3 regions of the Paenibacillus rhizoplanae genome follow, and region 3 is predicted to be linked to each of the others. Evidence: predicted binding sites of a transcription regulator. Region 3 holds the regulator's gene; each other region holds the start of a gene.
The links. Region 3 encodes LexA, which represses DNA repair genes until DNA is damaged. Its sites were predicted from a motif close to CGAACATATGTTCG; they were not measured.
Positions count from the first base shown of each region.

Region 1 (3,281 bases), on a different contig from region 3:
CTTCAGCACCCGCGCTGCCTTCTCCTTGTCAGTCTCAATCCATTTGGCTTCCAGCAGCAGACCTATTTCCCCGCCCTCAGCATGAATCGCCAGTGGAATCTCCTTCCAGGCATAGCTCTCAAATACACAGCACAGCAGACCCTCGAAGCTTCCGTCATAGGTGTACGCCAGTGCGGACGGCTTGAACATCAGGCCTTCGCCCCCTTCTTGAGCAGGTCCCAACCGCCTGCTGCCGGAAGGGCCGACAGGTTGAAGTCGTCGAATAGCGTTAACTGCTCAACTTGCGGCGGCTGATTAGGTGCCAGTTCCTGCCCTGACATGAGTGAGCGAAGCAGGGTGTGCTCGCTTACCTTCAGCCCTTCCAGCGGTTTGTCTTTGCAGGTGATGAAGAACTGGGCACGCTTGAGGACCACTCCCAGCTTCTTCAGCGCATGGAAATCGAGCGATCCGGCCCGTCTGGCCTTCACGATCCGTTGTGCACTTCTTACGCCGATGCCGGGTACACGCAGGAGCATTTCGTACGGGGCGCGATTGATCTCAACGGGGAATTGCTCCCGGTGGTTAACGGCCCAGCTGCATTTGGGGTCCAGCAGTGGGTTGAAGTTCGGCACGGCCTCATCCAATAATTCATTCGCCTTGAAGCCGTAGAAGCGCAGGAGCCAATCGGCTTGATAGAGTCGGTGTTCCCGCAGCAGAGGCGGCTTGGTGTCTAGAGCGGGCAGGAGGGAATCCTCTACTACAGGGGTATAGGCCGAGAAAAATACACGCTTGAGTGCGTATTTGCGGTATAAGCCTTCCGTCAGATTAAGGATCTGGTAATCGGTATCTGGCGTTGCCCCCACGATCATCTGGGTGCTCTGTCCAGCCGGAGCGAAGCGGGGTGCGTGATTATACCGGACGATATCGGAGCGGTTCTCTTTGATCCGGTTCGTGATCAGCCCCATCGGCTTCAGGATGGACACCTTGCTCTTATCGGGGGCGAGGCGTCCGAGACTCTCCTGCGAGGGCAGCTCGATGTTGACGCTCATGCGGTCGGCGAGCAGACCCAGTCTGGACAGCAGGGCTTCGTCTGCTCCAGGGATGGCTTTTACATGAATATAACCGTTAAAATGATAGACATTGCGCAGCAGCTCAAGCGCTGAGATCAGCTGCTCTGTAGTATAGTCCGGACTGCGCATAATGCCCGAGCTTAGGAACAGTCCTTCTATATAATTACGGCGGTAGAATTGCATGGTGATATCTGCGATCTCTTCGGGGGTGAAGGCTGCCCGGCGAATGGGGTTAGATTTGCGGTTGATGCAATAGGCACAATCATATACACAGCCGTTGGTCATAAGCACCTTCAGCAGTGAGATACAGCGCCCGTCCGCCGCGAAGCTGTGACAGATGCCCATCGCGGAGGTGTTGCCGAGCGCCCCGGCCTGGCCCTTGCGGTCAGAACCGCTTGAAGTGCAGGCCACATCGTATTTGGCTGAAGCGGTCAGAATCTCTAGTTTCTCCATTACATCCACGGTCTCAATCCCCCTCATATGAGTGCATTATATACCGAACATACGTTCTTGTCAAAAGCGTAAACCACCTCCCTGGCCGCCTGCAAAATGTATGCGCATTCCTTCTTGTGCTATAATAGAAACTGATGGTTCATGGAATGATGAATCATACGGTTATTGAAATCCGGGTTAGGAGTGTTGCTGAAGTGAGAGGATATAACATATGGCGGCCCATCATGCTGATTGCGGTTGCGCTGCTGACAAGACAGTTAGTGACAAGTATTTGCCTTATGTTCGGCATGTCGCAGGAATCGGCAGGCAGTGTAGCCATGCTGGGTATGATCGTTGCTGCTCTTATTATGTACAACCGCATGATGAAGGGCCGCCGCCGCAGATAAAATAAATAGAAGATCCGGCCGTATCTCTTCAGGCGGAGCGGATTGCATAGGAACAGGCTTGAAAGACGCCCGCACAGGTGTCTTTTTATTTTAGTATTGTCTTTTCCACTAAAAAAATTTATGCAGAAAGATGCGCATCCCGGCAATCCGGCAAGCGGTGCTTGAATAATATGGCTGGAGCTTATATCCTTAGAAGGATATGCTATATGAAGGACCATACAGATTCAAGGTAACGTAAATTCCCTGCGGGGAGGGCGTTATTTATAGAATCAACCCACAGCATGGGAAATGAACATACAGGAGGAAACCAATTGAGTACACAGAACATTGGAGTGCCGTTAGAGGGTTTTGCAGAATTTAGCCGGACGGTAGCCGCAGAAGGTGCGGTACTGCTGAAGAATGAGGGACAGGTGCTCCCGCTGGGTAACGGTGAGAGCGTTGCTGTTTTTGGCAGAATACAGGTGAATTACTACCGCAGCGGTACAGGATCGGGCGGTAGCGTTCACGTTGCATATACGACGAATCTGCTGGATGGACTGCGCAGCAAGAAGAACATTAGCGTGAATGAAGAGCTGGCTGCAGCCTACGAGGCCTGGATCGGGCTTAACCCGTTCGATGACGGCGGCAAGGTATGGGCTGCGGAGCCGTGGAACCAGAAGGAAATGCCGCTTACGGACGAGCTGGTGAAGCAAGCACGAAGCCAGTCAGCCAAAGCGGTTGTGGTTATTGGACGTACAGCGGGCGAGGATCAGGATAATGCCGATACCGCAGGCAGCTACCGGCTGACGGAAGATGAGAAGGCGATGCTTGTCTCGGTTGCGGCTCATTTTGAACAGACGATTGTGGTGCTCAACGTGTCTAACATTATAGATATGAGCTGGGTGAATGATGCCGCTTATGTGAATCCTATCTCTGCTGTGATCTATTCCTGGCATGGAGGCATGGAAGGCGGCCACGCGATTGCCGATGTTCTGGCCGGAGAAGTGACACCTAGCGGCAAGCTGACGGACACCATCGCATATTCCATTGAGGATTACCCGTCGACCCGTAACTACGGCAATGAGTTCAAGAACCTGTACGAGGAAGATATCTATGTGGGCTACCGTTATTTCGAGACCTTCTGCCCCGACAAGGTTCAGTATGAATTCGGTTATGGGATCTCCTACACGACCTTCAAGCTGGAGCCGGAGGAAGCGAAGCTGGTGAACCTGGCGGGCGAGCCACAGATTGAAATTGGTGTAACCGTAACGAATACGGGAGCAGCTTATGCGGGAAAAGAAGTGGTGCAGGTGTATGTTGAAGCGCCGCAGGGACAGCTGGGTCAACCGGCTAAAGTGCTTGCAGCCTTTGCTAAGACCAAGCTGCTGGAGCCTGGTGAGTCTCAGCGCCTTAT
Region 1 is NZ_JBHUKY010000012.1:39,782-43,062, reverse strand. It holds gene ACFSX3_RS04695 (TIGR03915 family putative DNA repair protein) at 1-189, opposite strand, end outside; gene ACFSX3_RS04690 (putative DNA modification/repair radical SAM protein) at 189-1,502, opposite strand; gene ACFSX3_RS04685 (hypothetical protein) at 1,697-1,888, shown strand; gene ACFSX3_RS04680 (glycoside hydrolase family 3 C-terminal domain-containing protein) at 2,200-3,281, shown strand, end outside.
Region 1: ACFSX3_RS04690 (putative DNA modification/repair radical SAM protein) is a predicted target of LexA. The motif match lies at 1,547-1,560, and genes of this name have one in related genera.

Region 2 (3,281 bases), on a different contig from region 3:
ATTGCCGTTGGAACAGAACTTTTACTTGGACAAATCGTGAACAGCAATGCACAGTTTCTTTCAATAGAGCTGGCTGTATTAGGCATTGACGTTTATTTTCAGACCGTTGTGGGAGACAACAAGAACCGCCTGCTGGAGGCAATCCGGATTGCACAGAGCCGTGCGGATGTTATATTATTCACCGGCGGTATCGGTCCGACTGAGGATGATCTGACGAAGGATGCGCTGGCCGCAGCACTTGGCCGGGCCCTGCACATCGACCAGCTGGCCATGGACCATGTGCAGCGCTTCTTCGATGACCGCAAGATTGTAATGACCGAGAATAACCGCAAGCAGGCGCTTATCATTGAAGGAACGACCCCTCTGTCCAATGATACCGGCCTTGCGGTTGGGATTGCTTTTGCAGATGAAGACAAATATTATATCGTACTGCCCGGCCCGCCCCGGGAGATGAAGCCGATGTTCACCGATAAGGCTAAGCCGTGGCTGCAGCAGCATGTACTTACGAATGAAATGCCGCTCTACTCGAAGATGCTGAAGTTCGCGGGAATTGGCGAATCGCTGCTGGAGGACAAGCTGATTGATCTGATCCGCAGCCAGACCGATCCTACGATTGCCCCGTATGCCAAGGAAGGCGAAGTGACCGTGCGCATCTCCACCAAGGCGCCGTCCGAGCGGGAGGCTATGGTCAAGCTTGATCTACTTGAGAAGACGATTGCTGACATTCTGCCGGAGAATCTGTATGCCAACATCGATGTGCCGCTGGAGCAGTTGATTGTGGACTGGATGGCGGATGCAGGACTCACTCTGAGTGCTGCCGAGAGCTGTACGGGCGGTCTGCTCATGGAGAGCATTACGAATATTCCGGGCAGCGCCTCCATGTTTGTCGGGGGGATCGTGTGTTATTCCAATGATATTAAGAAAAAACTGCTCAATGTGCCCTCCGCTATGCTTGAAGGCCCGGATGCCCCGGGAGCGGTGAGCCGCGAGGTTGCGGAGGTGCTGGCTGAGCAGGTGCGTATGATCGGTGACACGGACTTCGGCTTATCGGTTACCGGTGTAGCGGGACCGGGATATTCCGAGCGCAAGCCAGTAGGTCTTGTGTTCGTAGGACTGGCTGAGCGGGGCTGCAAGACAGAGGTATATGAGCTGAATCTGAAGGGTACCCGTGACAACATCCGCCTGCGCACCGTCAAGGCGCTGCTGTACCGCCTGTGGCGCCGGCTGGAAGAACGCAAGGTTGCCACTCCGCTGGAAGGCTCGGCCTTGCAATAACTGTTCAGGGCGGTATATAATTTGTGTATGCGGAAGAACCGTGGCTTGAGCAATCATGCTGCGGTTTTTTGTTTTATATTAGGTATAACAAATTATCCTATGGTTGTTCCTATTCATGTGATGAGCAGAAGAGAAGTACCTGCAAAAGTCTTGCATCCGGAAGGAGGCCTGTGTCTTACAATATAAGGGAGTATTATCCCTGGGAGTAAAAAAAACGAATGTATGTTCGAAAAAAGACTTGGCAAGACCTTCAAAACACGTTATTATAATACTATAAACAGTGAAGGAAGTGGTCTGATTGTCAGATCGTCGTGCAGCGCTTGATATGGCGCTTCGTCAAATAGAAAAACAATTCGGTAAAGGTTCGGTAATGAAACTGGGAGAATCCACTCACATGAAAGTGGAAGTTGTACCTAGCGGATCTTTGGCACTTGATATTGCACTAGGTATTGGCGGACTTCCCAAAGGACGTATTATTGAAGTATATGGACCGGAATCTTCCGGTAAGACGACGGTTGCACTTCATGCGATCGCTGAAGTACAGAAGCAGGGTGGACAAGCTGCCTTCATCGATGCTGAGCATGCGCTTGATCCTAAGTATGCCAAGGCGCTTGGCGTTAACATTGATGAACTGTTGCTATCCCAGCCTGATACTGGTGAACAGGCCTTGGAAATCGCTGAAGCGCTTGTACGCAGCGGAGCAGTTGACATCATTGTAGTTGACTCTGTAGCGGCACTGGTACCGAAGGCAGAAATTGAAGGCGACATGGGTGATTCCCACGTAGGCTTGCAGGCCCGTCTGATGTCCCAGGCACTACGCAAGCTGTCTGGTGCCATCAACAAATCCAACACGATTGCGATCTTCATTAACCAGCTTCGTGAGAAGATCGGCGTAATGTTCGGTAACCCTGAGACCACTCCGGGGGGACGCGCTCTGAAATTCTACTCCTCCGTCCGTCTGGATGTGCGCCGGGTAGAGGGTATCAAGATGGGTAACGATGTCGTGGGTAACCGTACGAAGATCAAGGTTGTGAAGAACAAGGTAGCGCCTCCGTTCAAGCAAGCGGATGTAGATATCATGTACGGTGAAGGAATCTCCAGAGAGGGTAGCCTTATAGATATCGGTACGGAAATGGATATCGTCAACAAGAGCGGCGCCTGGTATTCCTATGAAGGCGAACGTCTGGGCCAAGGACGGGAGAATTCCAAGCAGTTCCTGAAGGAACATCAGGATATTGCCCTGCTGATCGAGAACAAGATTCGTGAGGCCAGCAATCTGACGACTCTGGTAGCGGCGCCAACCGAAGCGGTTGTGGCTGCGGAGCAAGAGGAAGAAGAGAAGCTGTTGCTTGAGATCGAGTAATTTAACTCCTCATAATAATTAAATAATGAAGACAAGATGGATAGGCGCCCTGTGTAGGATATGACAGGGTGCCTTTTCGCAAGTGATCTATAAATAAGCATAAAAGATATTAGCGAAAAACAGCGACGACCAAGCTTCTGTTCAAATCTTCAATGCGTTTTATATTATTTCTAGCTTAACGAGGTGATTGACAGGATGGTTATACAGTTGGATGCGGAATTCGAAGAACAGGATGAGCAGCAGGTGCTGGCGGATTTCCCGGCAGATCAAGAGCTGGTAATTACACGGGTAGAGCGGCTCAAGAAGTCGAATTATCGTTATTTGATCCATTTCGGAGACTACAACATGACTGTTCATGAAGATGTCATGATTAAATACCGGATGATTACCGGGAGTACTTTTGTAAAAGCGGATCTGGAGGATATCGTTGCCGCAGACGAGCGCCAGCGGGGGTATGTGGAGGGGCTTAGGTATCTGGAGCGTAAGCCCAGAACCGCACAGGAGATGGCCCGCCGTTTAAGGGAGAAGGAAATAGGGGAGACTGTTATTGCCGAAGTTCTGCTCCGGCTACAGGAGGAACGTCTGCTGGATGACCCCTTGTACGCCAAGCAGTGGGCGGAGCAGCGGATGAAAAACCAGCGTA
Region 2 is NZ_JBHUKY010000017.1:98,023-101,303, forward strand. It holds gene ACFSX3_RS07150 (competence/damage-inducible protein A) at 1-1,275, shown strand, start outside; gene recA (recombinase RecA) at 1,574-2,638, shown strand; gene ACFSX3_RS07160 (regulatory protein RecX) at 2,834-3,281, shown strand, end outside.
Region 2: recA (recombinase RecA) is a predicted target of LexA. The motif match lies at 1,491-1,504, and genes of this name have one in related genera.

Region 3 (3,281 bases):
GCCAGAATCCCGCTTCCTTTTGCTTCGTCAATCGAGCCGACCACCCAGAACATGATGCCAAGCAGCATCAATACAACGGGGAATATAATATTCCGGCCTTTGAAAATATCGATGCTTTTTGCGGTAGCCTTAGTGCTGGAAGCATAAATGGAATCCTTCCCCTGCTTCTTTCTTTGCTGGTTAATTTGCTTTGTGTTGCGTTGAACCATTCTTTCCCAAGAACGGGCCATGTGAGTTCCCCCTAGTCATCCTGTATTATCTATGAAAAGGCAACAGGCTAATGCTTAAGTCCGTTATTGCCTTCTTCATGCTCCGGATTGTCCACAATTTCGATGGTATTAAGCTGGGCCCGAAAGTTGCTGCGGATATTCCCCAGGTAAATCTCACGGAGCTTGGCACGTTCGGCCAATTCCTCTTCATTCAGGCCGCCGTTCTTAGCTTTGCGTGCCAGTTCATTGATGCGTGCGACCAATTCGTCAATATTCAATACGTTTCCCTCCCTCTAAATTCATTTTAACTTTGCCATGAGAAAAAGAGCTTGTCAAGGTCTACCCCCTGAAAGCTCTTTGAGTCGATCATTAGTCTGCTTCATTCCTTCAGTATAAAGGTAAAATCAGAATATCTCCGGCCTTAATGACGCTGTTCTCCAAATGATTCGTCTTCATTATTCCTTCTATATATACGGCTGTCTTCATGTCCTCAGGCTTGTTACTTAACGCAAGGCTCCATAAGGTATCCCCTCGTTCGACTACGATCCGCTTATCTGGCTTCATGGAAGAGACCGAACCGGCAAAAACATTCCCCACCACAGTGAATCCCGAAATAACAAGCATCAGCACCAGAACCATCTTCATCAGGCTGACCTGACGGAATAACCATGAGAGCGCAGCGAGAGTATGAAGAATCGCATCCTTGATCTTGCTAACATAATTATGAGCAGTTGGATTACCGGGAGCGGACACCTTGATATCCTCATTATTATAGATGCTGTTGTATGTACTATACTTTAACATTATCATCATCCTCCAAACACATGTTCTTGCTTTCGAAAATAATATAACACGAACATGTGTTTCGATCAATAGTTTTTTCGGAACGTTTGTTCTCTTTATTTTCACTCTCTTATTTTCCTCATTTTAGAACTTATGTTTGTACGAACGGAAGTTCTATGTTATAATTTTCCCAAACATAGTATATGGGGTTGATTCCGATGTCAAAGATTTCTAGTCGTCAGCTGGCGATCCTGGAATTTATACGTAATGAAGTCCGCAGCAAGGGTTATCCTCCGTCCGTCCGCGAGATTGGCGAGGCTGTCGGCCTGGCCTCCAGCTCTACCGTGCATGGTCACTTGGACCGGCTTGAGAAGAAGGGCCTGATCCGGCGCGACCCTACGAAACCGCGTGCCATTGAGTTACTCGGGCAGGAAGATTCAGAGAATGTGCATCAATTCGTCCAGACCGTCACCCGCATCCCGGTAGTGGGTAAGGTTACAGCTGGTGTTCCTATTACAGCTACAGAGAATATTGAGGATTACTTCCCATTGCCTGCTCATTATGTAGGCGATAACAAGGTATTTATGCTATCTGTCCTTGGTGACAGTATGGTGGATGCCGGAATTATGAACGGGGATTATGTCATCGTGCGCCAGCAGCAGACTGCCGACAACGGCGATATTGTTGTAGCGATGACCGAAGAAGATGAAGCAACTGTTAAGACCTTCTACAAGGAACGGGATCATATCAGGCTGCAGCCGGAGAATCCGGCGTACGAGCCTCTTCGCCTTAACCGCGTTACGATTTTGGGACGGGTCATCGGATTATTCCGCGATATCCACTAATCTACTCCCCGCTTCAGAACAGGCTGCTCCGCACCATGCGAAGCAGCCTGTTTTCTGTTTATTTCACTTAGCGTAGTGGCAAAAAAGCCGTATGCAAACATTTGTTCGCATACGGCTTTTTTGCCACTTTTTCTGTGAACCGCTGTACGGCTCCGCACATATCCTGATATTAAAGGAGTGCTGATCTGTATGCCCAATTATCGAATTATCGTCGATCTGTCACAGCGTATGCTGTACCTGCTGGATAATGACGTTGTCACCAGAGGCTTCCCTGTCGGCATCGGCAAAATGTTAACCGTCTCGCCAGTAGGCGAGTACACCATCATTAACAAGCAGCCCAATCCGGGCGGCCCGTTCGGTGCCTTTTGGATGGGTCTGTCCAAGCCGCATTACGGCATCCACGGAACCAACGACCCGTCCTCCATCGGCCACATGGTCTCTCACGGCTGTATCCGTATGTATAACGCAGATGTTCTGGCTCTGGCCGCCACCGTACCTATCGGCACGCGTGTTACGATTAGAGAATAGACCGCAGCTGCAACCTGCTGCTCCCGGATCTCACGACAAAAACACCCCCGAAGGGGTGTCTTGTTCGCATCATCTCAGCCACCAGGGCGGATACAGATTACAGCAGCACACTCCGTAACAAGCGAATGGCAGCTGTATTCAGGCGAATGGCTTCACGGATGGAGGCTCTGGCCGCCAATAGCTCTCTTCTGGCCCGCGAACCTCTAGGCACACTGCGCAGATTCTCATTGATTTCTTCAAGCCGCTCCAGCAGGATCGCTCTCTGGGTAAGCAGCACATTAATGGCTCTGCGGATTCTGTTGCGTTCTCTTTGGGTCATCTTAACACCTCTTTTACACTTGGATAGTATAAGAGATGCTGAATATACCGTAGAAGATTGTGTGATTCGGCAGTAATGTTAGGAGCAGCGGTTAGCGGGCAGCGAATCTGCTCACTTCTTGTTCAATCGTACCCGGAATTCAAATTCATCGCGTCTATAAGTCATTCCGGCCAGCACTATGTACTCCGGTGTCCATTTCTGTACAGGTCCGGCATAATCAGCAATCACATGCGGTTTGCCATCAACCAGCTGAACGACGTAGACCTGTACCTGTGCCAGTGCGGCAGCGAATAGATCAGCATCACTGGACAGTACTTTATAAGCCGTATTCAACTTCGTTCCTCCTTGTTCCACAACCATGATATAAAGATTCCGCCAACAATCTATTTAATTATACCGGGTTATGGAACAATATGTAAACCAAATTTACAGCTTGATAAAAAGGATTTTGAACAATCCAATATATTTCTTAGTAGCCCCGCCATCCCCGCTAAAAAAATTGGTCTTCTTAAGGTCCGGCACACTGAATACAGAGAATAAAATGTAGTTATCCCTCTCAGTCAATGACTCAACTACAGGCTGGGCTACCAGCTTGGT
Region 3 is NZ_JBHUKY010000054.1:209,212-212,492, forward strand. It holds gene ACFSX3_RS24540 (hypothetical protein) at 1-230, opposite strand, end outside; gene ACFSX3_RS24545 (DUF896 domain-containing protein) at 278-487, opposite strand; gene ACFSX3_RS24550 (LysM peptidoglycan-binding domain-containing protein) at 597-1,013, opposite strand; gene lexA (transcriptional repressor LexA) at 1,211-1,837, shown strand; gene ACFSX3_RS24560 (L,D-transpeptidase) at 2,027-2,365, shown strand; gene ACFSX3_RS24565 (hypothetical protein) at 2,463-2,684, opposite strand; gene ACFSX3_RS24570 (hypothetical protein) at 2,796-3,017, opposite strand; gene ACFSX3_RS24575 (DUF4359 domain-containing protein) at 3,111-3,281, opposite strand, start outside.